DNA from 3 places in the Pantoea sp. X-Soil-YNGN-844 genome. Region 3 is predicted to be linked to each of the others. Evidence: predicted binding sites of a transcription regulator. Region 3 holds the regulator's gene; each other region holds the start of a gene.
What was found. The regulator Fur, encoded in region 3, represses iron uptake genes when iron is present. The targets are predictions, from matches to a motif close to ATAATAATGAGAACNACTATCAA.

Region 1: a site for Fur is predicted at 9,057-9,079, ahead of AC6I8C_RS07665 (TonB-dependent siderophore receptor). Genes of this name have one in related genera too.
Region 2: a site for Fur is predicted at 8,112-8,134, ahead of fepD (Fe(3+)-siderophore ABC transporter permease). Genes of this name have one in related genera too.

Annotation. Positions count from the first base shown of each region.
Region 1 covers NZ_AP036007.1:1,643,779-1,654,199, reverse strand. The annotation lists gene exaC (acetaldehyde dehydrogenase ExaC) at 1-729, opposite strand, end outside; gene AC6I8C_RS07705 (class I SAM-dependent methyltransferase) at 963-1,526, shown strand; gene AC6I8C_RS07700 (glutamine amidotransferase) at 1,514-2,239, opposite strand; gene AC6I8C_RS07695 (DMT family transporter) at 2,412-3,296, shown strand; gene AC6I8C_RS07690 (CoA transferase) at 3,343-4,722, shown strand; gene AC6I8C_RS07685 (TorD/DmsD family molecular chaperone) at 4,724-5,290, opposite strand; gene AC6I8C_RS07680 (phosphatase) at 5,319-6,056, opposite strand; gene ghrA (glyoxylate/hydroxypyruvate reductase GhrA) at 6,096-7,037, opposite strand; gene treA (alpha,alpha-trehalase TreA) at 7,248-8,933, shown strand; gene AC6I8C_RS07665 (TonB-dependent siderophore receptor) at 9,125-10,421, shown strand, end outside.
Region 2 covers NZ_AP036007.1:479,475-489,895, reverse strand. The annotation lists gene fes (enterochelin esterase) at 1-1,025, shown strand, start outside; gene AC6I8C_RS02160 (MbtH family protein) at 1,122-1,343, shown strand; gene AC6I8C_RS02155 (enterobactin synthase subunit F) at 1,336-5,265, shown strand; gene AC6I8C_RS02150 (ATP-binding cassette domain-containing protein) at 5,308-6,099, opposite strand; gene fepG (iron-enterobactin ABC transporter permease) at 6,096-7,076, opposite strand; gene fepD (Fe(3+)-siderophore ABC transporter permease) at 7,073-8,062, opposite strand; gene entS (enterobactin transporter EntS) at 8,210-9,454, shown strand; gene fepB (Fe2+-enterobactin ABC transporter substrate-binding protein) at 9,449-10,417, opposite strand.
Region 3 covers NZ_AP036007.1:1,144,973-1,155,393, forward strand. The annotation lists gene nagE (N-acetylglucosamine-specific PTS transporter subunit IIBC) at 1-17, shown strand, start outside; gene glnS (glutamine--tRNA ligase) at 170-1,837, shown strand; gene AC6I8C_RS05215 (hypothetical protein) at 2,074-2,469, shown strand; gene fur (ferric iron uptake transcriptional regulator) at 2,535-2,978, opposite strand; gene fldA (flavodoxin FldA) at 3,325-3,855, opposite strand; gene ybfE (LexA regulated protein) at 3,988-4,263, opposite strand; gene ybfF (esterase) at 4,432-5,196, opposite strand; gene seqA (replication initiation negative regulator SeqA) at 5,447-5,995, shown strand; gene pgm (phosphoglucomutase (alpha-D-glucose-1,6-bisphosphate-dependent)) at 6,022-7,662, shown strand; gene kdpE (two-component system response regulator KdpE) at 7,925-8,599, opposite strand; gene AC6I8C_RS05255 (DUF2517 family protein) at 8,857-9,057, shown strand; gene AC6I8C_RS05260 (YbgA family protein) at 9,213-10,169, shown strand; gene phrB (deoxyribodipyrimidine photo-lyase) at 10,182-10,421, shown strand, end outside.

The DNA of each region.
Region 1 (10,421 bases), 500 kb from region 3:
GGCGGTAGAGCCGGTAAAGGCGACCTTGGCGATACCGGAGTGGGACGCCAGCGCTTCACCCGCCTCTTTACCAAAGCCGTGCACCACATTCAGCACGCCCGGCGGCAGCAAGTCTTTAATCAGATCGACAAAGATTGTGATCGACAGCGGCGTCTGTTCAGCCGGTTTCAGCACCACGCAGTTCCCTGCGCCCAGCGCCGGAGCCAGTTTCCAGGCCGCCATCAACAGCGGGAAGTTCCACGGGATAATCTGCGCCACCACGCCCAGCGGCTCATGGAAATGGTAGGCAGCGGTGAACTCATCAATCTCTGCCGCGCTGCCCTCCTGCGCCCGGACACAACCGGCAAAGTAGCGGAAGTGATCGACCGCCAGCGGCATATCGGCCGCCAGCGTTTCGCGCACCGGTTTACCGTTATCCCAGGTTTCATAGACCGCCATGGTCTCCAGATGCTGTTCCAGCCGATCGGCAATTTTCAGTAGCAGCAGCGCGCGTTGTTGCGGTGAGGTTTTGCCCCATGCATCCGCTGCCGCGGCTGCGGCAGCCACCGCGTTATCCACATCGGCTGCATCTGAGCGCGGAAACTCACCGGCCGCCGAGCCGTTTACCGGCGAGGTGTTAGTAAAGTAGTTACCCTTCACCGGCGCGACGAATTCACCATTAATGAAGTTGCCATACTTCTTCTGTAGCGTAATCAGAGAACCCTGTTCTCCGGGGGCAGCGTAACGCATGATCATTCTCCTGACAGGTGACTGACGTAACAATGATGAAACTTATTATTAACATGAAGGATCATTGTGAGCCTGTCAGGTCTGTTAACCGGAAACTGTGACCGCTCCGAAGGAATAGGCGTTTACGCTGCGCTTAGAGAAAATTCCGACTTTTACCCGAAAGCATAGTCAGAGAGAAACTTGTGCGGCACAAAGGGGGTCAACCTGAGAATGAATTCATTCCGGAGATAAGCATGCTGGCTTCAGCTTTTACCCAGATGCGCGCTAAAGCCAATTTCGTGCATCAGTTTATCCGCAATCCGCGCAAGATGGGCAGCATTACCCCCTCGTCAGAGGCGTTGTGCCGGACGATGATTACGTCGGTGAAATGGCCTGAAGTGTCGCGCATAGCGGAACTTGGCGCGGGTGATGGCGTACTGACCCGACAGATACTGGCACAGATGGCACCCGACGCCACGCTGGATGCCTTTGAAATCTGCACTACGCTGGCAGACAAGCTAACCGCACTGGAGGACCCGCGCATGACCGTGCGTACCTGTTCTGCGGAGTATCTGAACGGCAACTATGACGTGATCTTCTCCGGCCTGCCGCTGCTCTCATTACCGCCCGAACTGCGTGAAGCCATTCTGCGAGCGGTCTATAACGCCCTTGGTCCGGACGGCGTTTTTGTGCAGTTCCAGTACACCTCGCTGACCCAGCCCGATCTGTCGCGTTACTTCACCTGGGAGCGCCAGCGGGTGCTGAAAAACGTGCCACCCGCGTGGGTCTATCGCTGCACGCGTCACTACGCGCCCTGAGCACGCTCCACTGCCGGGCGCGTCTGTTGCCAGAACGTCACCAGCAACTCGCGCGCCCAGTCTTTGCCCTCAATCTCGTTGGCCCCATCCTCTGTGCAGCCTGGCGGCGTACAGACACTCATAATGTGCCGTGAAAATTCGGGATGGAACTGTACCGAGAGTGCCTGCGGTGAATAACGCACAATCTGACAGCCATCGCGCGCAGAAGCGGCCAGCACCTGCGCCCCGGACGGCGCGCTGACGACCGACTGACGATGCGACAGCCAGACGCTGAAGTCGGCGGGCAGCTTCTGCAGCAGCGGGTCGCACTGGGCCTGATCAGAGCAGCGAATGGGTAACAGACCGCGTTCCCAGCCGTTGGGATTGTCTGCCACTTCACCGCCCAGCGCATAGGCCATCAGCTGATGGCCGTAACAGACACCGAGCAGCGGCAGGCCCTGATCAATCGCCGCTCTGACCCAGGCGGCGCTGCGCTCACTCCAGTCGGCGTGATCGGTGACCATCGCCCATGAACCGCTGAGGATCGCGCCGGAAATCTGATCAAAATCGGGTAAGGCTTCGCCCAGATGAGGCCGCACAATCAGGTACTCATCGGGTTGCAGATTCAGTGCATCAATAAACCAGCGCGGCTGTTCACCAATCTCTGAAACGACGTTTGCGGGTGGGACTTCAAGCTGAATCAACGCAAGGGGTAAGGCGGACGTATAGGTCATACCGAATCGGTTCCTTTAAGAAGTCGTTTCAAATCAGTCTGCCAGCATGACGCCCGAAAGTCTCATCGGGCTGCACCGCAATTGCAGAAAATTTCTTACTGCGATTGGCTGGAGTGCCGCAGTTCGTGCCATCATTAGCGGGCTAAGCAAAAATCATCGAAAGGATATTATCGTGGCTGTGCGGCATTTTTTTCTGATTCTGATGGTGGTTTCTATCTGGGCCTTCAACAACGTGGCGGTGAAATGGGGGCTGCTGGAGCTGCCGCCGCTGTTTCTGACGTTTATGCGCTTTGTGGTCGTCGCCATCGTGCTGGTGCCGTTCTGCCGTATTAACCGTCAGCAGTTGCCCTGGCTGCTGTTGCTGGCTTTTACCTTCGGTTTTATGCACTTCTCGCTGCTGTTTGTCGGCCTGCGTTACACCGATGCCGGTACCGGCGCGATTGTGGTGCAGCTGGGCACACCGATTGCGATGTTGCTGGCGATGGTGGTACTGAAAGAGAAGCTGAAGCTGGTGCAGCTGCTGGGCATTATGATTTCTCTGAGCGGCGTGGTGGTGCTCTCTGGCAGTCCGACGATTCCCTCGTGGTGGGTGCTCTGTCTGCTGTTGTGCAGCGCTACCGGCTGGGCCGTCAGTAACCTGATAGTGAAAAAGTCACCGCCGATTAAACCGCTGACCATGACCGGCTGGATTGCGTTTCTGGCGATTCCCATCGTCGGCGGCTCCAGTCTGGTGATGGAATCCCATCAGCTCTATGCGCTGCAGCATGCGGGCTGGCGCGGCTGGTTCGCCATACTTTACAGCGCCATCGCCTCGTCGATTGTGGCCTATACGCTGTGGTATATGCTGCTGAAGAAATATAACGTCAATCTGATCATGCCCTACTCGCTGCTGACGCCGGTTTTATCGGTGGTGATGGGGATTATCGTGCTGGGTGACAGCCTCAACAGCTTCAAGATTATCGGGGCCTCGCTGGTGATTCTGGGCACGGCTATCGCGGTACTCAACCTGCGTAACCTGCGGATGCATGCGCGCTTCCCGCGCCTGCGGCGGCGTTAATCCTGCGTGCTATGCTTGAGAAATCTCCCCTCTCAGGAAGCACAATATGGACTCACAGCTCGCCGCCGCGCTCTGGCAGCAGATGCAGCAGGGATTGCGGGGTCGCGACGACGCCTTGCCTCTTCCTGCCTTCCTTGATCGCGCCACCTTCGCTTCTGCTTTTGCCGTCAGTGAACTGGCGGCCATCAGCATCGGTCTGGCAACCCAGGCTACCGCCGCACTGATTGCCGCCTCCCACCCTGAATATCCCTCTCCGCCCGTTGCCGTCAATGTGCGCCTGGCGTCGCGCTGGTTTCAGCAGAGCTTTATCCCGCTGAACCGTGCTGCGCCCGCGATGTGGGATGCGTTTGCCGGTGACTATCGCAGCCGTGATGGCTGGATCCGCCTGCACACCAACGCCACGCATCACCGGCTGGCGATGGAACAGGTGCTGGGCGCGCACGCCGATCGCGCGGCGCTGGCACAGCAGGTGCAACAGTGGCAGGCCAATGAACTGGAGCAGGCGATTATTGATGCCGGTGGCTGCGCCGCTGAAATGCGCAGCGCCGCCGCCTGGCAGCTGCATCCCCAGGGCCAGGCCGTGCAGCATGAGCCGCTGTTTAGCTGGAAAACAACACTCGCGGCACCAGCTCCGGCGTGGCCGCTGGCCGAAGCGCGCCCATTACTGGGTATCAGGGTACTGGATCTGACATGGATTATTGCCGGGCCGGTCGCCACGCGGTTTCTGGCCAGCCTGGGGGCCAGTGTGCTGCGCATCGATCCGCCAGGCTGGCAGGAGCCGACGCTGGATGAGGAGATGAGCTGCGGCAAACGTCGTGCGGTGCTCGACCTGACGCAGCCCGCCGATCGCGATCAGTTTATCCGCCTGCTACGTGAGGCGGACGTGCTGGTGCATGGCTACCGGGCGGATGCGCTGGAACGGCTGGGGTTTGATGCGGAGACGCTTCAGTCACTCTCGCCCGGTCTGGTTGATGCCGGTCTGAATGCCTGGGGCTGGCAGGGGCCGTGGCGCAACCGCCGGGGTTTTGACAGTCTGGTGCAGATGGGATGCGGCATTGCTGAACGCGGCATGCAGTGGCAGCAGAGCGACAAACCGGTTCCGCTGCCGGTACAGGCGCTGGACCATGCCACCGGCTATCTGCTGGCGGCGGCGGTGCTGGAGGGATTGCGGCGACGCGTGACGCAAGGAGTTGGCAGCCAGGTGCGGCTGTCACTGGCACGCACCGCGTGGCTGTTGCAGCAACATCCCACCGGGCAGTGCGCGGGTTCCGGCATTACGCCGCAGGTTAAGGATAACCTGCCCTGTTACGAGTTAACGCCATGGGGGCTTGGGGTCAGGCTCAGGGCAGCCGCATGGCTACCCGGCACCCCGCAGCTTTGCGCAACACCAGGCTATGCGCCGGGTTCACACCCGGCGAGGTGGTAAATCAGGCGTCTGGCGCTTCTTCGCTGCTCTCGAGCAGTTCGTTGTACATCGCCTGAATCGCTTCCCGGCTCAGCATCGCCAGCGTGCGATAGAACGCCGTGGTTGCATGCGCTTCCACTTTGCCCAGGAACGTTCCGCACCACGGCAGCAGGAACTCCTCAAACAGCGCCAGCTGCGCCGCGCTCTCATCTTCCGCTGACTGATCTTCCAGCCATGACGCGGCCAGCAGCAGCACACCAAAATGGTCAGCAGGCGCATCGCTCAGCGGCATGCCGCGTGAGGTCAGGAACGCACGCACTTCCGGCTCCGTTTTGCCTTCCGGCCACTGTGAGGCGTAAGGCGGCACATTACAGTCGCTGCCGACAAACAGCGCATTGTAATCGGCGGCCAGCGCCTGCGGATCGCTGTTTTGCTGCAGGCGCGTCAGCAGCTCATCCTGCTCCAGCGGCCACTGCGACTGCAGTTTACCTTCACGCAGCAGCGTGAACAGCGGCACCAGCAGCGGGTCCTGCGGCTGACGATTAAACAGTGAGCCGATCACACGGCACAGAATGGAAAACTCATTCATGAGTCAGATTTCCTTGAGGCAAAATAAATTAAAAGTCAGCCAGTTCAGCAATATGTTTGCCGCTACGCATTTCCAGAAAGTCGAGCAGGCGACGCGGCGTGACATTTAACACCCGATCCTCAGGAAAATCCACCTCACGGGCAATCCGCAGGCAGTGATCGAAATGGCCCAGCGTAAACGCGGTGTGGGAATCGGAGCCGAATGCCAGCCGTCCACCCGCATCACGCACGGCAGCGGCGATAGCGCGGCAGTTAGGTTCACTACCCGGACGCGAGTGGGTAAATGAGGAGTTGTTCAGCTCCAGCGCCACGTCGTAGTGCGCTGCGGCCTCGGCAATCGCCGGGATATCGACCGGGAATTTCGGGTTGCCCGGATGGCTGATGATATGAACCAGCCCGCCCGCCATGACAGCGATCATCGCGTCTGTGTGATGCTTTCTGTCGCGCGGCGCATAAACCGGCTCGTGAAAACCGGCGACGATTAAATCCAGCGCATCGAGCATCGGGCCGGAACAGTCGATCTCACCCTGCTGGTTTTTAATGTTGGCTTCGATACCGCGCAGAATCCCCACGCCATCGATCACGCGCGGCCAGACCCGCATATTAATAAAGTGCCAGTAGTGCGGCGCATCAGCCATGTCGGGGCCGTGGTCGGTAATGGCAAACAGCTTCATGCCGGTTTGTTTCGCCTGGGTCACGTAGTCGTGCAGCGTGCTATAAGCATGCGTGCTGGCGATGGTGTGCATATGCAGATCTACCGGATACATCCTCTTCTCCTGCTGAGTGCCCCTGCCGGGGCCGGTTCATTAATAGCCGCGCTGACGGTCAACTCTGCCCTGCGGCGGCTCGCCTGCCTGATCCTGGGTGATGGCGCGGGCGATGTAATCGATAGCTTCGTCGATCAAGGTTACCGCCGCATTATGAGGCGTGATCGTGACGCGCGGATGTGACCAGAGCGGATGCGCTTCGGGCAGCGGTTCAACCTGAAACACATCCAGCGCCGCCGCTTTCAGCTGACCGCTATTGAGCGCGGCCAGCAGATCCGCTTCCACCACCTGTGCGCCACGCGCGATGTTGAGGAAGAACGCGCCGTGCGGCAGCTGCTGTAAAAAGTGCTGGTCGATGAGATTGATCGTCTCGTGCGTGCTCGGCAGCAGGTTGATCACCACACGCGTCTCCTGCAGGAAGGCGGACAAGGCATCGCGTCCGGCAAAGCTGGTCACGCCGTCGATTTCTTTGGGTGAGCGGCTCCAGACGCGTAACGGGAACCCCCAGTGCTTCAGGCTCTCCGCCACGCTCTGTCCCAGCACGCCCGCGCCCAGAATCCCGACGGTAAAGCTTTCACGCGGGTAAGCAGGCAGCGGCTGCCAGCACTGTTGCTGCTGCTGAAGACGGTAGTCGTCAAAACGACGGAACCAGTTCAGTACGCTATGGACGGCATATTCCTGCATCTGGCGCGCCATCCCGGTATCTTCCAGCCGGTAGAGCGGCACGCTGTCGGGCAGCATCTCAGGGTGCTGCTGCAGCTGTTTCAGAATCTCGTCAACGCCTGCACCCAGCGCAAAGACGCCGCGCAGTGTGGCACGCCCCTGCAGCATCTCTGCGGGGGGTGAACGGACCAGCGCATAATCTGCTGGTCCGTTGTCGCCTGGCTGCCAGGCACGCACGCGCGCATGTGGCAGACGCTGTTGTAAACCGTTAATCCATGCCGCTGCAGACTGCGACGGGTGATACCAGATGATCTCCATCCTGCTCTCCTTTTTTTCTTTCAGCGTCGGGGAAAAGTGAGGTGAGAGCAAGAAAAAACCCGCGTGAAAAAGCGGTTTTTTCCATAAAAATAATTCCCGTGGCTTCACATTTCCGGCTCGCTTCAGGGTGAAGTGGGCAGATAAGGTCTAAAGTTGGTCCTGTGGTCAATGCGTTACGCGCGGCCGCATTTCGGACAAGGAGAAAAACCGATGACAAAAATTGAGGTAAACGCCGACTCACGGCGTCAGCGTTATGCGCCCTTTCTGCTCACGTTGCTGCTGAGCGTACCTGCTTTCACCGCCCATGCCGACGACAACAGCCGCATGCTGAATAATCAGCCGCAGCCGCCGGATGTTCGTTTAGGGCCGCTGTTTAATGCCGTGCAGCAGGCGAAGTTCTATCCCGATCAGAAGACCTTTGCCGATGCGGTGCCGAAATTTGATCCCGCTTCGATTCTTGCCGACTGGCAGATGCAGAAGAAACAGCGCAATTTCGATCTCAAACGTTTTGTTGACGCTAACTTTACCCTGCCCGATGCGGGCGACAAATATGTGCCGCCCGCCGGACAAAACCTGCGTGAGCACATTGATGGCCTGTGGCCGGTGCTGACGCGCACCACCAGCAGCGCCGGTCAGTATGACTCGCTGCTGCCGTTGCCTAAGCCCTATGTGGTGCCGGGCGGGCGTTTCCGCGAAGTCTATTACTGGGACAGCTACTTCACCATGCTGGGGCTGGCCGAGAGCGGACACTGGGATAAAGTCCAGGATATGACGGATAACTTCGCCTCGCTGCTTGACCGTTATGGCCACATCCCCAACGGCAACCGCAGCTACTACCTGAGCCGTTCACAGCCGCCGTTCTTCAGCCTGATGGTCGACCTGCTGGCGACGCACGATGACGGCAAAGCTTATACCCACTACCTGCCGCAGCTGCAGAAAGAGTATGACTACTGGATGGCCGACAGCGATAACGTCGCGGCGGGCGCAGCCAGCAAGCGGGTGATTAAGCTGGCAGATGGCACCCTGCTCAACCGCTACTGGGATGCGCGCGATGTACCACGCACCGAATCCTGGATGGATGATATTGCCACCGCGCAGAAAGCACCGCAGCGCAATAAAGCTGAACTCTATCGCGATCTGCGTTCCGGTGCCGCATCGGGCTGGGATTTCAGCTCACGCTGGTTTACCGACGCGCACAACCTGTCGACGATCCGTACCACCCAATTGGCGCCGGTTGACCTGAACAGCCTGCTGTTCCATCTGGAGCAGACCCTGTCAAAAGGCTACCAGATGAACAAGCAGAGCGATCTGGCGAAGCAGTACGCCGATCGCGCGGAGAAGCGCCAGGCGGCGATCAACCGCTATCTGTGGGACAGTAAACAGAACTGGTATGCCGACTATGACTGGCAGAAAAAGCAGGTTCATCCGCAGCTGACGGCTGCCGCGCTGTTCCCGCTCTATCTGCAGGTCGCCAGTGATAAGCAGGCTGAAAGCACTGCCAGCGCAGTTGAAAAGCAGCTGCTCAAACCCGGCGGTCTGGTGACCACTACCGTGAACAACGGCCAGCAGTGGGATGCACCAAATGGCTGGGCACCGCTGCAGTGGGTTGCCGTGGAAGGCCTGGAGCATTACAACCAGCCAAAACTGGCGAAAGAGGTAGGCTTACGCTTCCTGCAAAACGTCCAGACAACCTATGACCGTGAGCATAAGCTGGTGGAGAAATATGTCGTCGACGGCAAAAATCTCGGCGGCGGTGGCGGCGGTGAGTATCCGCTGCAGGACGGCTTTGGCTGGACCAACGGCGTCACGCTGAAACTGCTCGATAAGTATTGCCCGAAAGAGAAGACCTGTAACAGCGCCCACGATATTCCGCCGGCGTCAGCCTCACAACCTTAACCCTCTTTGGATACCTCTGGCCTCACCGGAGGTATCCGCACGCCTTTTCAGCGAATTTTACTTGACCTTCTTACGTCAACAGGCAAAATTGCAGCCAATTTACAAAAGGTAATAATTCTCATTATGATAATGAGATTACCTATTAACAACTTTACTCACCTGCCTTAATTTTTGCTATGAAAGGAACTCCGATGAAACTGTCACTGTCGCTGAGAGGGTATATTCGCCTCTGCACCCTGGCGCTGACCGCGCCTGCTCTGAGTTTCGCTGCCGATATGGTGGTGACTGCACAACCGCAGGAAGACTCGACTTCACCGACCCAGGGCTATCTGGCGACGACCAGCCAGGGCGCAACCAAAAGCGATCGTTCGCTGATCACCACGCCGCAGTCGATATCCGTGGTCACCCGCCAGCAGATGCAGGATCAGGGCGCGCTGACCCTGAACCAGGCACTCGGCTACAGCTCCGGTGTCTTCACCAACTTTGGCGGTGCCGCGACCCGTTACGACACCATTGCGCTGCGCGGTTTCCACGGCGGCGATGTCGATAACACCTTCCTCGACGGCATGCGGGTGATGAGCGACGGCGGCAGTTTCAACGTATTGCAGGTCGATAACGCCTTCCTTGAGCGCATCGACGTCATCAAAGGCCCCTCTTCTGCCCTTTATGGTCAGACGGTGCCAGGCGGCCTGGTCAATATGGTGACCAAACGTCCGCAGTTCAGCGAAGAGGGTCACATCCAGCTGCAGGCAGGCAGTAATGCCACCACCGGCACGATGTTTGACTATACCAATGCGATCAACGACCAGTGGGCATTTCGCCTGACCGGCGTGACCCGCAACAGCGATACGCAGTACGATCACACCCGCGAAGAGAAATATGCGCTGATGCCGCAACTGATGTGGCAGCCGGATGAAGATACCTATCTGATCCTGAAAGCCTATCTGCAGAAAGATCCTTCAGGCGGTTACCACGGTTCCGTACCGGGCGACGGCAGCCTCACCGAACACAACGGCTATAAGCTGAGCAATGGCTTTTATGAGGGCAATAGCGACCTCGATCAGTTCAAGCGTCGCGAGCAGATCTACAGCTTCGACTTCGCCCATCGCTTTAACGACGTCTGGTCATTCTCCTCAACCGGCAGCTACAGCCACTCCAATGTCGATCTCGATCAGGTCTATCAGATTGGCTGGGACAGCGTGAATCCCGATCTGCTGAACCGCTACTACTCTGGCGAGCGTTCGTCGCTCTCCGCCTGGTCCACTGATAACCGTTTACAGGCGGAGTTTGCCACGGGTGAGCTGGAGCACCGCGTCACGCTGGGTGCCGAGTATCATCGCTATAAAAATGAGATCAGCGCGGCGGGCGGTTCGGCTAACCAGCTCAATGCCCTGACCGGCGAACAGGTGGGCGACATGCCGGATTACACCTGGGCGGATAAAACCCGTCGCTACTACCAGACCGGCCTCTATCTGCAGGATGAGATGA
Region 2 (10,421 bases), 670 kb from region 3:
GTGTAACCGATCATCATCACACAGCTTCACCTTCCTCCTTAACACCTGTTCCTGATACCGATGTCTGGTGGTGGCAAACCACCCTGCCCGCTGACTGGCGCGGCAGCTACTGCCTGATCCCTGACAACCAGACAGAGACGTTTACCGGGCAGGCTGATATGCAGGCGCTGCGCCAGTGGTGGAGTCAGAAATTCCGGCAGGCACAAAGCGATCTGCTCAATCCGCTGCGGAGCTGGTCGGCCGGGCGCGGCATGAGCGTCTCACCGCTGCATCTGCCGCTTGCGCCTGAGCAGCAGGTCTGGCGTGCAGTTGATGAAGATCGCGCCGCCAGGATTCCGCTGCAGCAGCATCTGTGGCGCAGCCAGCGGCTGGGCAATCAGCGTCAGGTCTGGCTTTATGTCACCGGCGAGGCAGACGCTGCCGATCGTCCGCTGGCGCTGCTGCTGGATGGTCAGTTCTGGGCGCACAGCATGCCGGTTGCCGGTCCGCTTCAGCAACTCACTGAGGCAGGCGAACTGCCTCCTGCGGTCTATGTCATGATCGACATCATTGACCGCGAACACCGCACGCGTGAGCTCACCTGTAATCCCGATTTCTGGCTGGCGATTCAGCATGAGCTGTTACCACAAATTCAGCAGTGGGCACCGTTCCGGGCCGACAGTACGCTGGTGGCCGGACAGAGTTTTGGCGGCCTTTCTGCCGCTTACGCCACCCTGACCTGGCCGGAAACCTTTGCGGGTGCCGTCAGTCTTTCCGGTTCGTTCTGGTGGCCCGCGCGCGGCGACCCGAATGGCTGGCTGCCGCAGCAGTTACAGCAGGGTTTGCTGCAGGCGCCCTCTCGCCGCTTTTATCTGGAGGCGGGACGGCGCGAACGACTGATTCTGGCGGCAAACGAGCAGTTTCAGCGCGATCTGACTGTGGCAGGACATCAGGTCAGCTATCACCCGGTTGAAGGGGGTCACGATGCGCTGTGCTGGCGCGGCGGGCTGCTGGCGGGCCTTAAAGCTATGTGGCAATCGTCATAACCCGCTGAACTCCCGCCGCCCATGCGCCATTAAAAGAAAAAGGATACGCAGGAGAGCGGCGTTAACGCGCCCGACGACTTCGGACAGGAGACCAACATGCAACAACGCAATCCTTTCGACGATCCCCAGCAGGATTGTCAGGTGCTGAAAAACGATCAGCAGCAATACAGCTTATGGCCCGCCTTTTGTGCGGTTCCGCCAGGATGGCAGCCTGTTTATGGGCCCGAACCACAGGTTCGCTGCCTGAGCTGGCTGAATGAAAATTGGCACGATGTCCGTCCGGTTATGACGCAGGATAGTGGGAGCCGCAATGTCTGAGACCATTCTGAACCCGCTGACAGAGCAAAACACATTGCCGCTGGTGGCCGCTCAGCCCGGTATCTGGATCGCTGACCAATTATCTCCCTATTCCAATGCCTACGCCGTGGCGCATTTCGTTGAACTGCGTGGTGCGCTGAACAGCGTGCTGCTGTCTCGCGCCATCGTTGCCGGCATGCAGGAAGCGGACACGCTGAATATGGCTTTTGGCGAGCAGGAGGGTGAACCGCTGCAGTGGCCTGCCCCCCAGCATTTTCGCGAGCCTGAAATAATCGATCTGCGCGATGCCGCCGATCCGGCGGCGGCCGCACGGGCGCTGATTCAGCAGGATATGTCCGGCGATCTGCGGGTGCTGAGCGGTGCGCCGCTCTATCATCACAGCCTGCTACGGCTGGGCGAGGATCACTGGTACTGGTATCAGCGCTACCATCATCTGGTGGTCGATGGTTTCAGCTTCACCGCCCTGACCCGCCGCATCGCCCATCTCTACAGCGCCTGGCAGCACGGCGACACGCCGGAGCCGAGCCCCTTTGTCCCGTTCAGCGAGGTCGTCGACGAGTATCAGCGCTATCAGCACTCTTCGACCTGGCAGCGCGATCGTCAGTTCTGGCTGGAAAAAGGGGCGCATTTACCTGCGCCCGCCTCGTTATCCACGCTGCCGCTGGCGGGGCAAAGTGCCAGCACCAACCTGCTGCGACACACATTTGCCGTGGAGCGACACATCTTTCAGGCGTTGCTGGCGCATACTCAGCAGCAGAATCTCAGCGCGGCGGACACCGCCTTTGCGCTGGTGGCGCTGTGGCTGGCTCGCCTCACCGGTCAGAACGACTTTGCCGCCGGTTTCATCTTTATGCGCCGCATCGGCTCGGCCGCGCTCTGCGCCACCGGTCCGGTGATCAACGTATTGCCTATGGCGATCCATTACGATCCGGCACAGCCGCTGACGGCACTGGCCGCGCAGCTGGCGGGCGAGGTCAGAAAAATGCGCCGTCATCAGCGTTACGACGCTGAGCAGGTGCAGCGCGATCTGGGGCGATTGGGTGACAGTGCTCCGCTCTATGGGCCGGTAATTAACCTGAAGATGTTCGACTATCAGCTCGATTTCGCCGGCATTGAAGGCATCACTCATCAGCTGGCATCAGGCCCGGTTCGCGATCTGGAGATTGCTATCTACCTCAGCGAACAGGGCGACCTGACGCTGGAACTACTGGCTAATGCAGCGCGCTACAGCGAAACCGTGCTGAAGCAACATGCCAGCCGCTTTGGTCTGCTGCTTCAGCAGCTTGCCGTCCGGCCAGCGTGCGCCTGTGGCGAGCTGGATATGCTGATGCCGGAAGAACATCAGCAGCTGGCAGCGATCAATCAGACCGCCGTGATGCTGCCTGCAGAGACGCTAAGCAGCCTGCTGCTGCTGCAGGCGCAGCGTACGCCGCACGCCGTGGCGCTGGCGGATGAGGCGCATCAGCTTAATTATCAGCAGATGCAGCAGCAGGTCGCCGCGCTGGGACAACAGCTGATTGCGCAGGGTGTGACACGGGGTGACATCGTCGCCGTGGCGCTGCCGCGCTCGGTCTTTTTATCGCTGGCGCTGCAGGCGATTGTCAGCACAGGCGCAACCTGGCTGCCGCTTGATACCGGCTACCCGGACGATCGGCTGAAGATGATGCTGGAAGATGCCGCGCCGAAAACGCTGATCACCTGCCGCGAACTGGCAGACCGGCTGGCGGCTCTCTCACCGGTTGCGCCGCTGTTTTACGACGCGCTGTTAACCCCGGTTGATCGCGTGCTGACACAGGCTCCGCGTCCGCATGATGGCGCTTACCTTATCTATACCTCTGGTTCGACCGGTCGGCCAAAAGGCGTGCTGGTCAGTCATGAGGCAATCGTCAACCGGCTGCTGTGGATGCAGGATCGTTATCCGCTCGGCGGTGATGATGTGGTGCTGCAGAAAACGCCGAGCAGCTTTGATGTCTCGGTGTGGGAGTTCTTCTGGCCCTTGATCGCTGGCGCACAGCTGGTGATGGCACCGCCTGATACCCACCGCGACCCGGAAGCCCTGCAGCAGCTGTTTGCCCGCTACCGCGTGACCACCACCCATTTTGTTCCCTCGATGCTGGCGGCCTTTGTTGCCTCGCTGCAGGATGACAACGCGATAGCAAGGTGTACCACCCTGCGGCAGGTGTTCTGCAGTGGCGAAGCGCTGCCCGCTGAGCTGTCGCGCCAGTGGCAGACGCTGACCCGGGTACCCTTGCATAACCTGTATGGCCCGACCGAAGCGGCAGTGGATGTCAGCTTCTACCCGGCTTTCGGACCTGAGCTGGCGGCCGTCGACGGTGCCAGCGTGCCGATTGGCTTCCCGGTCTGGAACACCGGCTTACGGATTCTGGATGCGCGCCTGCAGCCGGTGCCGCCTGGCGTGGCGGGCGATCTCTGGCTGACCGGCGTGCAGCTGGCACAGGGTTATCTGGATCGTCCCGACCTCACGGCCAGCCGGTTTGTGGCAGATCCATGGGGCCACGGCTCCCGAATGTACCGCACCGGCGATGTGGCGCGCTGGCTGCTGAATGGTGCGGTGGAGTATCTGGGTCGCAGCGACGATCAGCTTAAAATCCGCGGACAGCGCATCGAGCTGAATGAGATCGATCATGCCATGGCTGCGCTGCCTGGCATTGTGCAGGCCGTGACGCATGCGGTCGTGCTGGGCAGCAGCAGCGACCAGCAGGGTGATGCCCGCCAGCTGGTCGGCTATGTAGTGGCAGATGGCCCGATTGATGCCGACATCATGCGCCAGACGCTGGCGACACAGTTGCCCGCGCATATGGTACCAGTGGCGATTGTTCAGCTGGCGGCATTACCGCTCAGCAGCAACGGCAAGCTGGATCGTAAAGCGCTGCCGCTGCCACAGACCCGGACAGCTGCTGCCGGTCGTGCGCCGCACCCTGGTCTGGAAACCACGCTGGCGCAGGCGTTCGCCACGCTGCTGGAACGTGAGTCCATCAGCGCACAGGATGATTTTTTTGCGCTGGGTGGCCATTCGCTGCTAGCGATGCGGCTGGCGGCGCAGCTGCGGCGGACGCTGAATCAGCCGGTGTCAGTGGGCCAGATTATGGTGGCAGCTACGGCAGAAAAGCTGGCCGCCCTGCTCAGTAGCGAATCCGCGGAGACAGCCCGCACCGGATTTGAGGCGGTCTTGCCGCTGCGGCGCAGTAACGGCCCGACCCTGTTCTGCTTCCATCCCGCCTCCGGTTTTGCCTGGCAGTTCAGCGTGTTGCAGCGCTATCTGGATGCCCGCTGGTCGCTGCTCGGTATTCAGTCACCCGACATTACCAGCCCGCTGAATCAGGCGCAGCACCTTGATGCGGTGTGTGACGCACATCTGGCGACGGTGCGCCAGCAGCAGCCAGAGGGGCCCTACTATTTCCTGGGCTATTCACTGGGCGGCACGCTGGCACAGGGTATCGCCGCGCGGCTGGAAGCGGAGGGTGAAACGGTCGCCTTCCTCGGGCTGCTGGATACCTGGCCGCCAGAGACGCAGAATTGGGATGAACGGCGCGGCGAGAACGTGCTGGACCCGGCGGTGCTGGCAGAGGTGAATCGTGAGCGCGAGCAGTTTATCGCAGCACAGCGCGAGCAGGCCGGTGAAGGGATGGCGGCGCTGTTCACCACCATTGAAGCCAACTACGCCAGTTCGGTGCGCCTGCTGGCGACGGCACGCAGTGCCCGCTTCGGGGGACACGCCACGCTATTCCTGGCGCAACAGACGCAGCAGCCCGGTCAGGATGTGCGTCGCGCCTGGGCGCCCTGGGTCGGTGAACTGACCGTCTGGCCGCTGGACTGTGCGCACGTCGAAATCATCTCACCGCGCATGTTCGAGCAGATTGGCCCACGACTGCAGCAGTTTCTGGCGGCGCTGATTCCCTGAGCCATCCTGACCTCGCGCTTTCTTCACAGGAGAAGGCGCGGGTCAGCCACTGCCCAGCGGCACAATCATTGGCGTACCGGCCACCGGATCGTTAATGATGATGCAGCGCAGGCCGTAGATCGCTTCTATCAGTTCCGGCGTCACAATCTCCGCCGGTTTCCCTTCGGCAATGATTTTCCCGTCGCGCATCGCTATCAGGTGGCTGGCGTAGCGGCACGCCTGATTAAGATCGTGCAGCACCACCACCAGCGTTCGTCCATGCTGCTGATTGAGATCCTGCATTAATTCCAGCAGTTCAATCTGATGGGCGATATCCAGCCAGGTGGTCGGTTCATCCAGCAGCAATAGCGGTGTCTGCTGAGCCAGCACCATCGCAATCCACACCCGCTGTCGCTGACCGCCAGAGAGCGTATCAACCTGCTGCTGCGCTAAATCGGCCACGCCGGTGGCCTGCATGGCCTGCTGCACCGCTGCCTCATCTTCCTGTCGCCAGCGTCCGAACAGCGACTGGTGCGGATAACGCCCGCGCGCCACCAGTTCGCTGACGCTGATACCCGCAGGCGCGTTCGAGCTTTGCGGCAGCAGCCCCAGCCGGCGTGCCACCTCTTTGGTAGCGTAGTGAGCAATCGTATTGCCATCCAGCAGCACCTCGCCCTGCAGCGGCGAAACCAGACGGCTTAAGGTACGCAGCAGCGTCGATTTTCCGCAGGCGTTGGGACCGATGATCACGGTCAGCTCACCGTCAGGAATCGCTACAGAGAGATTCTCCGCCACGATTTTTTTGTCATAGCCCAGCGTCAGCGCGTCGCCCTGCAAACGTGTTGTCACTTTCATTGACGTCGTGCCTCCCGCACCAGTAGCGCAATCAGATAGAGTCCGCCCAGGCTGACCGTGATTACGCCAACCGGCAGCTGATAAGGCAGGAAAAAGTGCTGCGCGGCGTAATCTGCGGCGATTAACAGCAGCGCGCCACACAAGGCCGCCAGCGGCAGCGCGCCTTTAGTACCACCACTGAGACGTCGCGCAATCTGCGGTGCCAGCAGCGCAATAAAGGAGATCGGACCGACCAGCGCCGTCGAGGCGGCGGTGAGGATAACACCCGTCAGCATCAGCATGACGCGGCTGCGCTCAACCGGGACGCCCAGCGCGCAGGCCGTGTCGTCACCCATCTCCAGCAGTCGCATGCGGCGGGCCAGCATGCCTGTTGCCAGCAGCGCCAGCAGCAGCACGGCGATCACCGCCGTGGTTTTCGCCCAGGTAATGCCGTTAAGTGAACCGGCGCTCCAGAGCCCGGCGCTCAGTGCCGCCTCCAGTGAAGCACTGATAATCAGCCAGCTGTTCAGCGCCATCAGCAGTGCCCGCACGCTGATGCCCACAATAATCAGCCGGAAGGTCTCCACGCCGTTGCGCCAGCTGAACAGCCAGACCACACCCGCCGTAAGCAGCCCGCCTGCCAGCGCCGCCAGCGTCATCCCTTCCATGTTTTGCTGGAACAGCACCAGCGCCACCAGCACACCGCTGTAAGCGCCAGTGTTAAAACCCAGAATATCGGGACTGCCCAGCGGGTTGCGCAGCAGCGACTGGAAAATCGCCCCGCTGACGCCGAGCGCCGCACCAATCAGCAGCGCCATCATGACGCGCGGCAGACGCCACTCCAGTACAATCAGCTGAACATTGCGCGCTGCCTCGCCGTTGAGAAGTGCCCATAACTGGCTGGCGGAGATCGGTAAGGTGCCGCGCGTGACGCCCAGAAAAGCCAGCGCCCCGCAGGCCATCAGCAGCAGTAGCGCATTGATCATCGTCCGTGTCATATCTGCCCTCTTCCCAGCTTACGGCGTACCAGCACAATCAGCATCGGCGCACCGAGAATGGCCGTGACAATTGACACGCGCAGTTCACCCGGCACCAGCAGCCGTCCCAGAATATCAGCCGCCAGCAGCAGACAGGGAGTGATCACCAGGGTTCCCGGCAGCATCCAGCGATGATCGTTGCCCAGCAGCCAGCGGGCCAGATGCGGTGTCATTAATCCGACAAAGGCGATGGGGCCGACTGCCGCCGTCGCCGCACCGCTCAGCAGTGCAATCGCCAGCAATCCCACCAGTTGAGTACGCATCACACGGGTGCCCAGCGCGGTTGCCATATCTCCGCCCATACTCAGGCTGTTGAGCGAACGTGCCAGCAGCAACGCCAGCAGGCTCCCGGCTACGACCGCCGGAAAGACAGTGCGCAGAATGGCGAAATTGCGGATATCCAGCGAACCGCTGTGCCAGAAACGCAGATGATCGTAAATATCGGGATTAAGCAGCGACAGGCCAGACGTTAAGCCCTCCAGCACCGCACCCAGCGCCACACCTGCCAGCGTCAGACGCAGCGGATTGACGCGGCCGCCGCCGATCGCACCCGTCATGGCCACCAGCAGCGACGCCAGCAGTGCACCCGTAAAAGCAAAACCCAGCCATTCCGCAGGAGAATCGGCGCCAGAGAGGGCGATGCCGAGCACCACCGCAAAACCCGCTCCGGCATTCACACCAAGAATGCCTGGGTCAGCCAGTGGATTGCGCGTCAGGCTCTGCATCAGTGCGCCCGCCAGACCTAAACTGATCCCGGCCAGCAGTCCCGCCAGGGTTCGCGGCAGCCGGGCATCGCGCACGATCACGCAATCAATGCGGCTGCAGTCGGAGAGTAAGGCATGTGTGACATCATGAAAGGGGACAGGTCTGGCACCCAGCATCAGGCTGAGCGCGATAAGCAACAATAGCAGCATCCCTGAACCGGCTATTGCACGGAGTTGACGCATAACGTTTAAACCTTCACGAATTCAACATGGCCCGCAATTGCGAGTGTTTATGATAATGATACTTGTTATCGTTATTAACTATTTTTTGTATGTTACCATGACTCCCGGAATGAATGATGAGGAAAATGGGTGCAAAAAAGCGACGTTATGAACAAACCTTCCCATTTTATCGATCTCACTCTGCTGAGAACCCATCCCGCCTTTCGCGCCCTGTTTATCGCCCGCTTTATCTCGATTGTCGCTCTCGGCATGCTGGCGGTGGCGGTCCCGGTTCAGATTCAGCAGCTGACGCAATCACCATTGCTGGTAGGACTGGCGGTAACGCTGGCCGGAGCCGGTATGTTTATCGGCCTGCTGACCGGCGGCGTGCTGGCCGATCGCTATGCACGTCGTCGCCTGATCCTGTTTGCCCGCTCCACCTGTGGTCTGGGTTTTGCCGCGTTGTGCATTAATGCCCTGCTCCCTTCGCCGTCGGTCATCGCCGTCTTTGTGCTGGGTCTCTGGGATGGCTTTTTCGGCGCGATAGGCGTCACGGCGCTGCTGGCAGCCACTCCGGCGCTGGTCGGGCGTGAGAATCTGATGAAGGCGGGTGCCATCACTATGCTGACGGTGCGCTTTGGCGCGATTCTGTCACCCGCGATTGCGGGTATGGTGATTGCTCAGGGCGGTGTGGCGTGGAACTACGGGCTGGCCGCGTTCGGCACGCTGCTGACGGTGTTAACCCTGTTGCGGTTGCCGCCGCTTGCGCCACCGCCGCAGCCGCGTGAACATCCCATAAAGGCACTAAGCAGCGGCGTCCGCTTCCTGTTCGATACGCCGATTGTAGGTATGGCGGCGCTGACTGGCGCGCTGGTGACGTTAGCCAGCGCGGTGCGCGTGCTCTATCCGGCGCTGGCCCCTCACTGGCAGGTCGGTCTGACGGAGCTGGGGCTGATGTACGCCGCCGTGCCGTTGGGTGCTGCGACAGGCGCGCTGACCAGCGGACGGCTGGCGCAGTCGCCACAGCCGGGCCGCCTGATTCTGGTCAGTGCCATCGCGGCATTCGTCGCACTGGCTCTGTTCAGCCTGATGCCGTGGTTCAGCCTGAGTCTGATCTGCCTCGTAGCCTTTGGTTATTTCAGTGCCATCAGCAGCCTGGTGCAGTACGCGCTAATTCAGACACTGACGCCCGATGCGCTGCTTGGCAGGATCAACAGCCTCTGGACAGCGCAGAATGTCACCGGCGATGCGATAGGTGCAGCAATAATTGGCGCGATAGGTTCACTGCTGTTGCCGCAGCAGGCAGCCGCCCTCTGTGGCCTGGCAGCCACCGTGCTGGGTCTCATCATGTGGCTGCTGATGGCCCGCCTGCGACGCTATCAACGGCCTGCCCCCGACGAAGCCACATCATGATTCCACGAACAGCGCTTCCAGCCGCGTCAGTAAATGACTGGCACTGTAGTAGTCGAGACGAAAGCTATCCAGCCCCAGCGCATAGACCGCTTTAGCGCGCACCGCTGGGGTCTGCGCCAGGAAAGCATTGCTCATTACCTGCTCAGCAGTGTTATCTTCGGCGGCAAATAGCAGATAAGTCTGTCCATTCAGGCATTCCGCCAGATTTTCGCCTGACAGCTGAAGAATATCTTTACGCTGTCCCATGCTGTGAGCGGACTGAAGCGTCGACGGTGGCGTTGCCAGCGTGAAGCCCAGCGCCTGCAGTAACTTCCCCTGTGCCGATGCCTCCGTCCAGAGATTCACAGCCCGGCCATCTCCGTTCCATACCATTGCAGAAACCGGCTGCGGAGGCAGGGTCAGCTTTGCCTTCAGCGCCTTTTCACGCGCGTCGAACTCGCTTATCCGCGCAGCAGCATCCGCCTCATGCCCGGTCGCCTCACCCAGCAGTGTCACCAGCTGCTGCCAGCTTTTATCGTCATAGTTAACGACCAGTACCGGCGCAATCGCCGAGAGCTGATCGGCCAGTTTGATCGCTGAATCATTACCGGTGGCGCTGACCACAATCAGGTCTGGCGCTTCCGCAGCGATCGCTTCCGCATTGGGTTCACCAATATAGAGCCGCTTTACGCCACGCTGTTTCGCCACACGCCCCCACTGCCGGAAGAATCCCTGCTCATCAGCCAGCCGGCTGCCGGGTGCGGTTGCGCCACTGGCAATTACCGGTGCATCGATCGCCAGCAGCGATCCGGTCAGGGTGACACTGGTCGAAACAATGCGAGTCGGTGCCTGAGCCAGGGTGACCTGACCTTTTGCCCCGGCGAGGGTTCGTGGCCAGCCGGTCTGTGCAATAGCGGTCACGCTGAACAGAGTGATACTCAGGAAAAACAGCGCTAACGCCGACCTTACTGCCTGTTTAGTCATTTGT
Region 3 (10,421 bases):
ATGAAGTGAAAGGCTAATCCCCGCAACAGAACCCCACAGGCAGGAAGCGATTCCTGCCTTTTTTGTTTTAAAGGCTTAACAAACGGTTGTTTCCCTCAGACGCTTTGTGGATCATACTCCGTTACTTCGTGGTACAAATCACCCGTTATTCGTATTGAGGATTTTTGAGATGAGTGAGGCTGAAGCCCGCCCAACTAACTTTATTCGTCAGATCATTGACGAAGATTTGGCGAGCGGTAAGCACAGCAGCGTGCATACCCGTTTTCCGCCAGAGCCCAATGGCTATCTGCATATTGGTCATGCGAAATCGATCTGTCTGAATTTTGGCATCGCCCAGGATTATCAGGGGCAATGCAACCTGCGTTTCGACGATACCAATCCGGTTAAAGAGGATGTGGAATTTGTTGAATCCATCAAGCGTGACGTCCAGTGGCTGGGTTTTGAGTGGAGCGGTGAGGTCTGTTACTCATCAAACTATTTTGATCAGCTTTATGACTATGCCATCGAGCTGATTTCCAAAGGACTCGCCTACGTTGATGAGCTGAGTCCGGATCAGATTCGCGAATATCGCGGCACCCTGAAAGAGCCGGGCAAAAACAGCCCTTATCGCGACCGCTGCGTGGAAGAGAACCTGGCGCTGTTTGAGAAGATGCGTAACGGTGAGTTTGCCGAGGGCACGGCCTGTCTGCGCGCTAAAATCGACATGGCCTCTAATTTCATCGTGATGCGCGATCCGGTGCTTTACCGCATCAAGTTCGCGGAACACCACCAGACCGGCAACAAGTGGTGCATCTACCCGATGTATGACTTTACCCACTGCATCTCCGATGCGCTGGAAGGCATTACGCACTCGCTGTGTACGCTGGAGTTCCAGGACAACCGTCGACTTTATGACTGGGTGCTGGATAACATCACCATACCGGTTCATCCGCGTCAGTATGAGTTTTCGCGCCTGAATCTGGAGTATGCGGTGATGTCGAAACGCAAACTCACTCAGCTGGTGACTGAGAAGCACGTAGAAGGCTGGGACGATCCGCGCATGCTGACCGTTTCAGGTCTGCGTCGTCGTGGATATACCGCCGCCTCTATCCGCGAATTCTGCCGTCGTATTGGCGTGACCAAGCAGGATAACATCGTGGAGATGGCCTCGCTGGAATCCTGTATTCGCGACGACCTGAACGAGAACGCGCCACGTGCCATGGCTGTGCTGGACCCGCTGAAAGTGGTGATTGAAAATCTGCCAGCAGGCCATAACGAAATCATCACCATGCCAAATCATCCGGGTAAACCAGAGATGGGCACGCGTGAAGTGCCGTTCAGCCGTGAGATCTGGATCGACCGTGCCGATTTCCGCGAAGAGGCGAACAAGCAATATAAGCGTCTGGTGCTGGGCAAAGAAGTCCGCCTGCGTAATGCCTATGTGATTCGTGCTGAGCGCGTCGCTAAAGATGAAGCGGGCAACATCACCTGCATCTACTGCACCAGCGACACAGATACGCTGAGCAAAGATCCTGCCGATGGCCGTAAGGTCAAAGGGGTGATTCACTGGGTGTCTGCGGATCACGCGCAGCCAGCAGAGTTTCGCCTGTATGATCGTCTGTTCAGTGTGCCAAATCCGGGCGCGGCAGAGGACTTCCTGGCGGTGATCAACCCTGAGTCACTGGCGATCAAACAGGGCTTTGTGGAACCGGGCCTGCGTGATGCAGAACCGACCACTCCGTTCCAGTTCGAACGTGAAGGTTATTTCTGTGCCGACAGCGTTTACTCTAAACCGTCACAGCTGGTATTTAACCGCACCGTCGGTCTTCGTGATACCTGGGCGAAAACCGGCGAATAAATTTTTTTGAGGCTGACCTCATAAAATGACAAAAGGGCGATTTATCGCCCTTTTTTGTTGCCCCGATTTTACTCATTGCCGACGTTTATTCTGACCTAACCGCAACCGATTAAATGCCGCATTGTGAGAGAAATCTGAGTTTAAAAAAATTAATCAATTTCCGGATGTGAATTATCCGCTTTCAGGTAGGCTATGCGCTCTCAGAGGTTGCAAAGCGGGTTACAGAAGGAAAAAAAATGACAGTTCTCGCCCAGGAAGCCAGAAACAGTGTGGTCGTTTTACATCAGCTCATTGAACGTATTTTTAACCAGCCTGCCGGATCTGATGACAGTTTTGAGCTGCTGATGTCCTATTTTCATCCTGAATTCCGCATGGTCACCCCAAAGGGTAAAGAGTGCAATCTGAACGAGGTTGAGGCGCTTTTCCGGCAGCTGCAGGGACAGCGCGAAGGGATGCGCATTGCCACCTGCGAGCACGTCATCCTCTCTCATCATGAAAAAGAGATCACCGTGCAGTATCGCGAAATGCAGATGATGAATGGCAATAATCAGAGCCGTATTTCGCTGGCGATACTGGATTGCAGCAGCTCCATTCCACGCTGGCGCTATCTGCAGGAGACGCTGGTCGCCTGATACAACAGCCCAGGACAGACGAAAAAAAACCGGTGAATTCACCGGTTTTTTTATTTCAGGTCGCGTTACTGGTCGTGCAGGGTTTCATCTTCCCGGCAATCGCCCAGCGTACAGTGTCCATAGAGATAGAGGCTGTGGTTGGTCAGCTTGATGCCATGACGGGTGGCGATTTCACGCTGACGCGTTTCGATCGACTCATCGCTGAACTCAATAACTTTGCCGCAATCCAGGCAGATAAGATGATCGTGGTGATGCTGCTGCGTCAGTTCAAAGACAGATTTGCCGCCTTCAAAGTTATGACGGGTCACGATACCAGCGTCATCAAACTGGTTCAGAACACGGTAAACGGTAGCCAGGCCAATCTCTTCGCCGATGTCGATCAGGCGTTTGTACAAATCTTCCGCACTGACGTGATGGCACTCAGGTTCCTGAAGCACTTCCAGAATTTTCAGTCTGGGCAGCGTCACTTTCAGGCCAGCCTTCTTTAATGCGGTGTTGTTGTCAGTCATGCGGATTTTGTCCTGTCACTATATTCACTTTTGTGGCTTGTCGCCTTGAATGTCGATCTGCGCTCATTCTCATTTGCGTCTCATTATAGAGCTGAAGCGATGAAATGAAAACCAGAGGGCGTGCCTGAATCATCACGGGCTGTGGGGGAAAGGTCACCGGGCCGGGGAGGATTCTGGCAGATGTCTGTTGGTACATCGCTTAGTCTTGCCGCCAGAGAAATAAGCGGAAGATCGATGCGGGTATTCTACAGATTAAACGGAGAAAGTTAAAAAAATGTGGCTATTATTTCTATAGGAATTTCCATTGCCTCAATGTGAGCTGGCGCTCACATTGAGTCGGGCAGGATCAGGCTTCGAGGATATCTTTTAGCTGCAGTTCATCAGAAATCTGCTTAACCCATTGCTCTACGCGCTGGTTAGTCAGTTCAGGCTGGCGATCTTCATCAATGGCCAGACCCAGGAAGTGGGTATCATCGGCCAGACCTTTTGAGGCTTCGAAGTGGTAACCTTCGGTTGGCCAGTGTCCGACAATCACGGCACCGTGCGGCTCAATGATGTCACGGATCGTGCCCATCGCATCACAGAAGTACTCCGCGTAATCTTCCTGATCGCCGCAGCCAAACAGCGCAACCAGCTTGCCGTTGAAATCGATCTCTTCCAGCGTCGGGAAAAAGTCATCCCAATCGCACTGCGCTTCACCGTAGTACCAGGTCGGAATGCCCAGCAGCAGGATATCAAACGCTTCCAGATCTTCTTTTGTGCTTTTCGCGATGTCATGCACTTCTGCAACTTCTGTACCCAGCTGTTTCTGGATCATTTTTGCAATGTTTTCGGTATTGCCGGTATCGCTGCCAAAGAAGATGCCTACGAGTGCCATGAGTAAAATAACCTCTTAAATCCTGATAATGAGATGTGTGCCGCAGCACATTTCAGCGAATAATAGCAGACGAGAGAAAACCGGTGAACGGTTAAAGCCCCGACATTTGCTCCTGCGTGCGATTTGCCCGCATTAATCCAGTTTGAGCTGTGCCAGCAGCATCTGTTCAATCAGCTCGCTGCGGCTGAGATTGCGCTGTTCTGCCAGCGTGTTGAGCGCATCGACGGCTTCACTGTTCATTTTCAGTTCGACACGACGAAGTCCGCGTCCTTTGTCACGTTTGAGTTGATTGCGCTTGTTGATGCGCAGCTGTTCATCACGCGAAAGCGGACTGGTTTTGGGTCGACCAGGGCGGCGCTCATCAGCAAAGAGATCGAGCGTCGTGCGGTCAGTCTGTTCTTTTGCCATGGCTTAGTAAAACTGAATGGGGGCGGGCGCCAGTCACTCACCGCGCAGATTATAAATTATTGGCTATTGCCGCAGCAAAAGGGACGCGCGGCAAAATTTTAGCGCGCCATCATACTTCACGCTTACTCTGGACGCCAATCCTAAACCTTTGCCGCCATCTATTTGCTTTTAAAGCGCAAAAAAGCGACGGACACTGCGCAAAACGGCATCGGGTTTCTCTGCATGAACCCAGTGTCCCGCGCCTCCAATGACATGTGCCTGCGCGGCCGGGAACTGCTGCAGCAACGCATCGCGGTAGCGGTTGTCCAGATAGCTGGAGTCGCCGCCGCGAATAAACAGTGCCGGATGATCCCATGCCGGAACCGGCTGCCAGCCCGAAATCGTGGTGTAGTTATCCCACAGCACCGGGACGTTGAAGCGCCACTCGCCCGCCTGAAATGACTTCAGCAGGAACTGAATCACCCCTTCTTCATCGATAAGCGTACGCATAATCTTCGCCGCCTCACTGCGTGACGAGACGCCTGCGTCGGTTACAGCACGAATGCCGGCAAAAATCTCATCATGGCGGCGGGTCTGATAGTCGACCGGAGCGATGTCGATCATCACCAGCCGCTCAATGCGGTCCGGCACCAGCGCGCTCATGGTCATGGCGATCTTCCCGCCCATTGAGTGTCCGATCACCGCGACGCGTTCAATGCCGTGCGCATCCAGCGTATCGACCATGTCCTGCGCCATTACAGCGTAGTTCATCTCGTCAGATCGTGGTGAGAGTCCGTGGTTGCGGACATCAACCTGCAGCAGAGGCCCGGCATCTTTGAGCCCACGCGTCAGCACGCCAAGGTTATCCAGACTGCCAAACAGGCCGTGGATAAGCAGGACAGGTAAGGAATTAGCAGGGGATTGTTCAGTTTGCAGACGGGCGTTCAAAATCATAGCAAAGTTCTTAAGTTTGAGACCTGTGCTTAGGTTATCATGGTTTCACCTTTTCAGGCGCGCCGGTTCCGGCGGCATTAGGACATATTCTGACTTTTGCCCGTAAACCGTTTGATTGCTAACAACCCGCCTGAATTTAACTTTATAATCCTGATGTTAGAACCCGCACATCCTTTGAATTGCCTGACTATACTCAGAGCTTTTCAGGAAACAGGTGGTTCTGTCATGAGAAAGAACCGTACGGAATAAGATGAAAACGATCGAAGTTGACGAAGAGCTCTACCGTTATATTGCCAGCCACACGCAACACATTGGTGAAAGCGCATCCGACATTCTGCGTCGTATGCTGAAGTTCACTGCCGGTCAGACTGCACCTGCTTCGCCTGCTCAGCCAGCCTCAAAAGAGGCAGCGAAAGAGTCTCAGCCTGCGTTCGTGGGTTCGCGCCCGCAGGATCGTGTCCGCGCGGTGCGTGAGCTGCTGCTCTCTGATGAATATGCGGAGCAGAAGCGGGCGGTGAATCGCTTTATGCTTATCTTGTCAACGCTCTATCGTCTTGATACTGCAGCTTTTGCTGAAGCTACTGCATCTCTGCAGGGCCGCACCCGCGTCTATTTTGCCGGTGATGAGCATACGCTGTTACAGAATGGCACCCATACTAAGCCGAAGCATGTGCCCGGCACGCCGTACTGGGTGATCACCAACACCAATACTGGTCGTAAATGCAGCATGGTCGAACACATCATGCTCTCGATGCAGTTCCCGGCGGAACTGACCGAGAAAGTTTGCGGCACCATTTAAAACTTAAGCGTCAGGGAGCAGCGCCAATGGCCAATCACCCACGTGCCGGGCAACCCGCCCAGCAGAGCGATTTGATTAACGTTGCACAATTAACGTCACAATATTATGTCCTGCAGCCCGATGTGGCGAACCCGGAACATGCGGTGAAATTTGGCACCTCTGGCCATCGCGGCAGTGCAGGGCGTCAGAGCTTCAACGAGATGCACATTCTGGCTATCGCGCAGGCGATTGCTGAAGAGCGTAAAAAGAACGGCATCACCGGGCCGTGCTACGTCGGTAAAGACACTCATGCGCTGTCAGAACCGGCGATCCTGTCGGTACTGGAAGTGCTGGCGGCGAACGGCGTTGATGTGATTGTGCAGCAGGACAATGGCTATACGCCGACCCCTGCGATCTCGAACGCTATTCTTGAGCACAACAAAGCGGGCGGCCCACTGGCTGACGGCATCGTCATTACGCCATCGCACAACCCACCGGAAGATGGCGGCATCAAGTACAACCCACCTAACGGTGGACCGGCTGATACCAACGTCACCAAAGTAGTGGAAGATCGCGCCAATCAGCTGATCAAAGATGGGCTGAAAGAGGTTAAGCGTCTGCCACTGGAGCAGGCGATGGCCAGCGGTCACGTGGTCGAGAAAGATCTGATCCAGCCGTACGTTGAAGGTCTGGCCGAGATTATCGACTTCCCGGCGATCCAGAAAGCGGGCCTGAAGCTGGGTGTTGATCCCCTTGGCGGTTCCGGTATTGCTTACTGGCAGCGTATTGCTGAGCACTACAAGCTGGATCTGACGCTGGTGAATGACGCGGTCGATCAGACCTTCCGCTTTATGCACCTGGATAAAGATGGTGTTGTGCGCATGGACTGCTCGTCTGAAAGCGCAATGGCAGGCCTGCTGGCCTACCGTGACAAGTTTGATCTGGCGTTCGGTAACGATCCCGATTATGACCGTCATGGCATTGTGACCCCGGCGGGTCTGATGAATCCAAACCATTATCTGGCGGTGGCGATCAACTATCTGTTCCAGCACCGTCCACAGTGGGGCCAGGATGTTGCCGTGGGTAAAACCCTGGTTTCCAGCGCCATGATCGACCGTGTCGTCAACGACATTGGCCGCAAGCTGGTGGAAGTGCCGGTTGGCTTTAAATGGTTTGTTGATGGTCTGTATGACGGCAGCTTTGGTTTCGGCGGTGAAGAGAGCGCGGGCGCGTCATTCCTGCGTTTCGACGGCACGCCATGGTCAACGGACAAAGATGGCATCATCATGTGTCTGCTGGCGGCTGAAATTACTGCCGTGACCGGTAAAAACCCGCAACAGCACTATGATGAGCTGGCCGCGCGCTTCGGTGCACCAAGCTACAACCGTCTGCAGGCATCCGCCACTTCAGCGCAGAAAGCCGCGCTGTCGAAGCTGTCACCCGAGATGGTGAGCGCGGATACGCTGGCGGGTGATCCTATCACCGCACGTCTGACTGCGGCACCGGGTAACGGTGCGTCAATCGGCGGTCTGAAAGTGATGACGGAGAATGGCTGGTTTGCTGCTCGTCCTTCAGGCACAGAAGACGCCTACAAAATCTACTGTGAAAGCTTCCTGGGCGCAGAACACCGCGCGCAGATTGAGAAAGAAGCGGTAGAGATTGTCAGCGAAGTGCTGAAAAACGCCTGATAGTCGGGCAGATAAAGAGGCACCTCAGAGTTACTGGTAAAGCGCGGCCTTCATCGCTGTGAGGCCGTGCAGCTCAGGAAACACGGCCAGATCGGAAAGACGCAAAAGTCGTCATCCATGACAGGCTCGGCCCACGCCATCCCTGGCGCGGGACGCTTTCCTCTTCTGGCCGTGTTCCCTGCGCTTTGAGTTTATTCATTGCGGTGAGATTCACAGGATTTGGCTTTATCAGCACTCTGAAAGGCGCATCTGGCGCCTTTTTTTATGGCATAAAGCGATAGCCGATCCCGGTTTCGGTCAGCAGATGGGCTGGTTGGGTCGGATTCGCTTCCAGCTTCTGGCGCAGATGTCCCATATAAATGCGCAGATAGTGGCTGTGCTCCACCGCATTGGGCCCCCAGACCTGGCTCAGCAGCTGCCGCTGCGTCAGCACCTTGCCGGCATTATTCAGCAGAATGCTCAACAGACGAAACTCAATCGGCGTGAGGTGAATCTCACTGCCGCCGCGCTGCACCCGGCGTGCAGCAAAATCGACGCTGACGTCGGCAAACTGAATTCTGGCTTCAGGCTGCTGACCACCATGACGGCGCAGTGCCACACGCACGCGCGCCAGCAGTTCGCCAATGCCAAAAGGTTTGGTCAGATAGTCATCCGCCCCGGCATCCAGTGCGGCGATCTTATCCTCTTCATCACTGCGCGCCGACAGCACAATCACCGGGATGGCGCTCCACTGGCGCAGGTCACGAATAAAATCGGTGCCATCCCCATCCGGCAGGCCAAGATCGAGGATCACTAAATCAGGTTTACGGGTTGCCGCTTCAATCAGTCCGCGCTGCAGCGTATCGGCGTCAAACACCTTCAGATCTTCATTTTCCAGCGCCAGCCTGACAAAGCGGCGGATCTCTTTTTCATCTTCAACGATCAAAACCGTGGTCACGCAATACCTGCCTTGAGTGAGAGCCGAAGCGCTACTTTATCAATATTTTATCCTGCCGTCCGCGCGCTTCATCTTCCGGGCATTAAAACCTTCTCGTAACCTGGCGGTAACTTATCTGTAACTAAATTACAGGTTGATTCTTAAACAGCAAAAATAGCGACAAATAAGTGGTCAGATGAGTAGTAAAATTACACAACCTGGCGTAAAGTTGAACACAGATCACATTCGCACACTTTAACTTACCGGGAGGAGAAACCATGTATCAGGCTTATCCACGTTATAAAATACTCGCGCGTCGTACGTTGGTGGTCCTTCTCGGCGTTCTGGCACTGCCTGTTATGTTGTTTCGACAGGATCGGGCACGCTTCTACAGTTACCTGCATCGTGTCTGGTGCAAGACCAGCGCAAAGCCGGTCTGGCTGGCGCAGTCTGAAGCGGGTGGTGGCGCATTCTGGTAATGACTCCTCCCGCAGAACAGGCCTGGTCATCTGACCAGGCTTTTTTTTTGCGTTTTTTCTGAGAATAAGCGGCCCGGAACCGCGTTTTCCCCCTTTATTCCTGACCATTTTGCGCTACACTTAAACCTCTACAAGATTTCGGAGGTTGTACAAGTATGAGCAAAAAAATCCCCGTTGGAATCAGTGCATGCCTGCTCGGCGATAGCGTGAGGTTTGATGGTGGCCATAAGCGTCTTACTTTTGCAACCGAGGATCTTACGCCATTTGTCCGCTTTGAGCCGATCTGTCCTGAAATGGCGATTGGGCTGCCTACGCCGCGTCCGGCATTGCGTCTGGTAAAGCAGGGCGATGATGAGCTGCATCTTTGCTTTAGCAAAGACGGCGGCGAAGAAGTCACCGCTCAAATGCGTGACTGGTCTGCGGAGCGGGTAAAATCGCTGCATCATCTCTCTGGTTATATCCTGTGCGCCAAGTCGCCCAGTTGTGGGATGGAGCGCGTACGGGTCTACGAGCCCGACAATAACAACAACCGCAAAGTAGGCACCGGCATTTTTGCTGAATTCCTGCAGCGCGAGATGCCCTGGCTGCCGCTGGAAGAGGATGGTCGTCTGCACGATCCCGCCCTGCGAGAGAACTTTATCGGCCGTATCTGCGCACTGCATGAATTTAATCAGATGTGGGAAAGCGGCCTGACCCGTCACGGGCTGATCGCCTTTCACAGCCGCTACAAACTGATGATGCTGGCGCATTCACAGGAGAAATATCGCGAGCTGGGACCCTTTGTTGCTTCGATGAGCCAGTGGGACTCGCTGGAAGCCTTTGCCTTTGAGTACCGCAATCGCATGATGGCGTTGATGTCACGTCCCGCCTCACGTCGTAATCACACCAATGTGCTGATGCACGTGCAGGGCTACTTCCGCCGCCAGCTAAGCTCACCGCAGCGTAAGGAGCTGGCAACGCTGATTGACCGATATCGTCAGGGTACACAACCGCTGCTGGTGCCCATTACCATTCTCAAGCACTACATGGCTGAGTTTCCGCATCCGTGGCTGGCACAGCAGCGCTATTTCGATCCCTATCCCGAAGCCTTGTGCTTACGCTACGGACAGTAATTCAGGAGGCGTATGACCACTCATCTGGTCTGGCTGCGTAATGATTTACGCATCAACGATAATCTGGCACTTCACGCCGCCTGTCGCGACAGCAAGGCAAAAGTGATTGCGCTCTTCCTTGCTACGCCAGAACAGTGGCAGCAGCATGACATGTCACCCAGGCAGGCGGCGTTTATTCACGCCAGTCTGGTGGAAGTACAGAACGCGCTGGCTGAGCGGGGCATTGCGCTGCACTATCAGGCGTGTCACGCC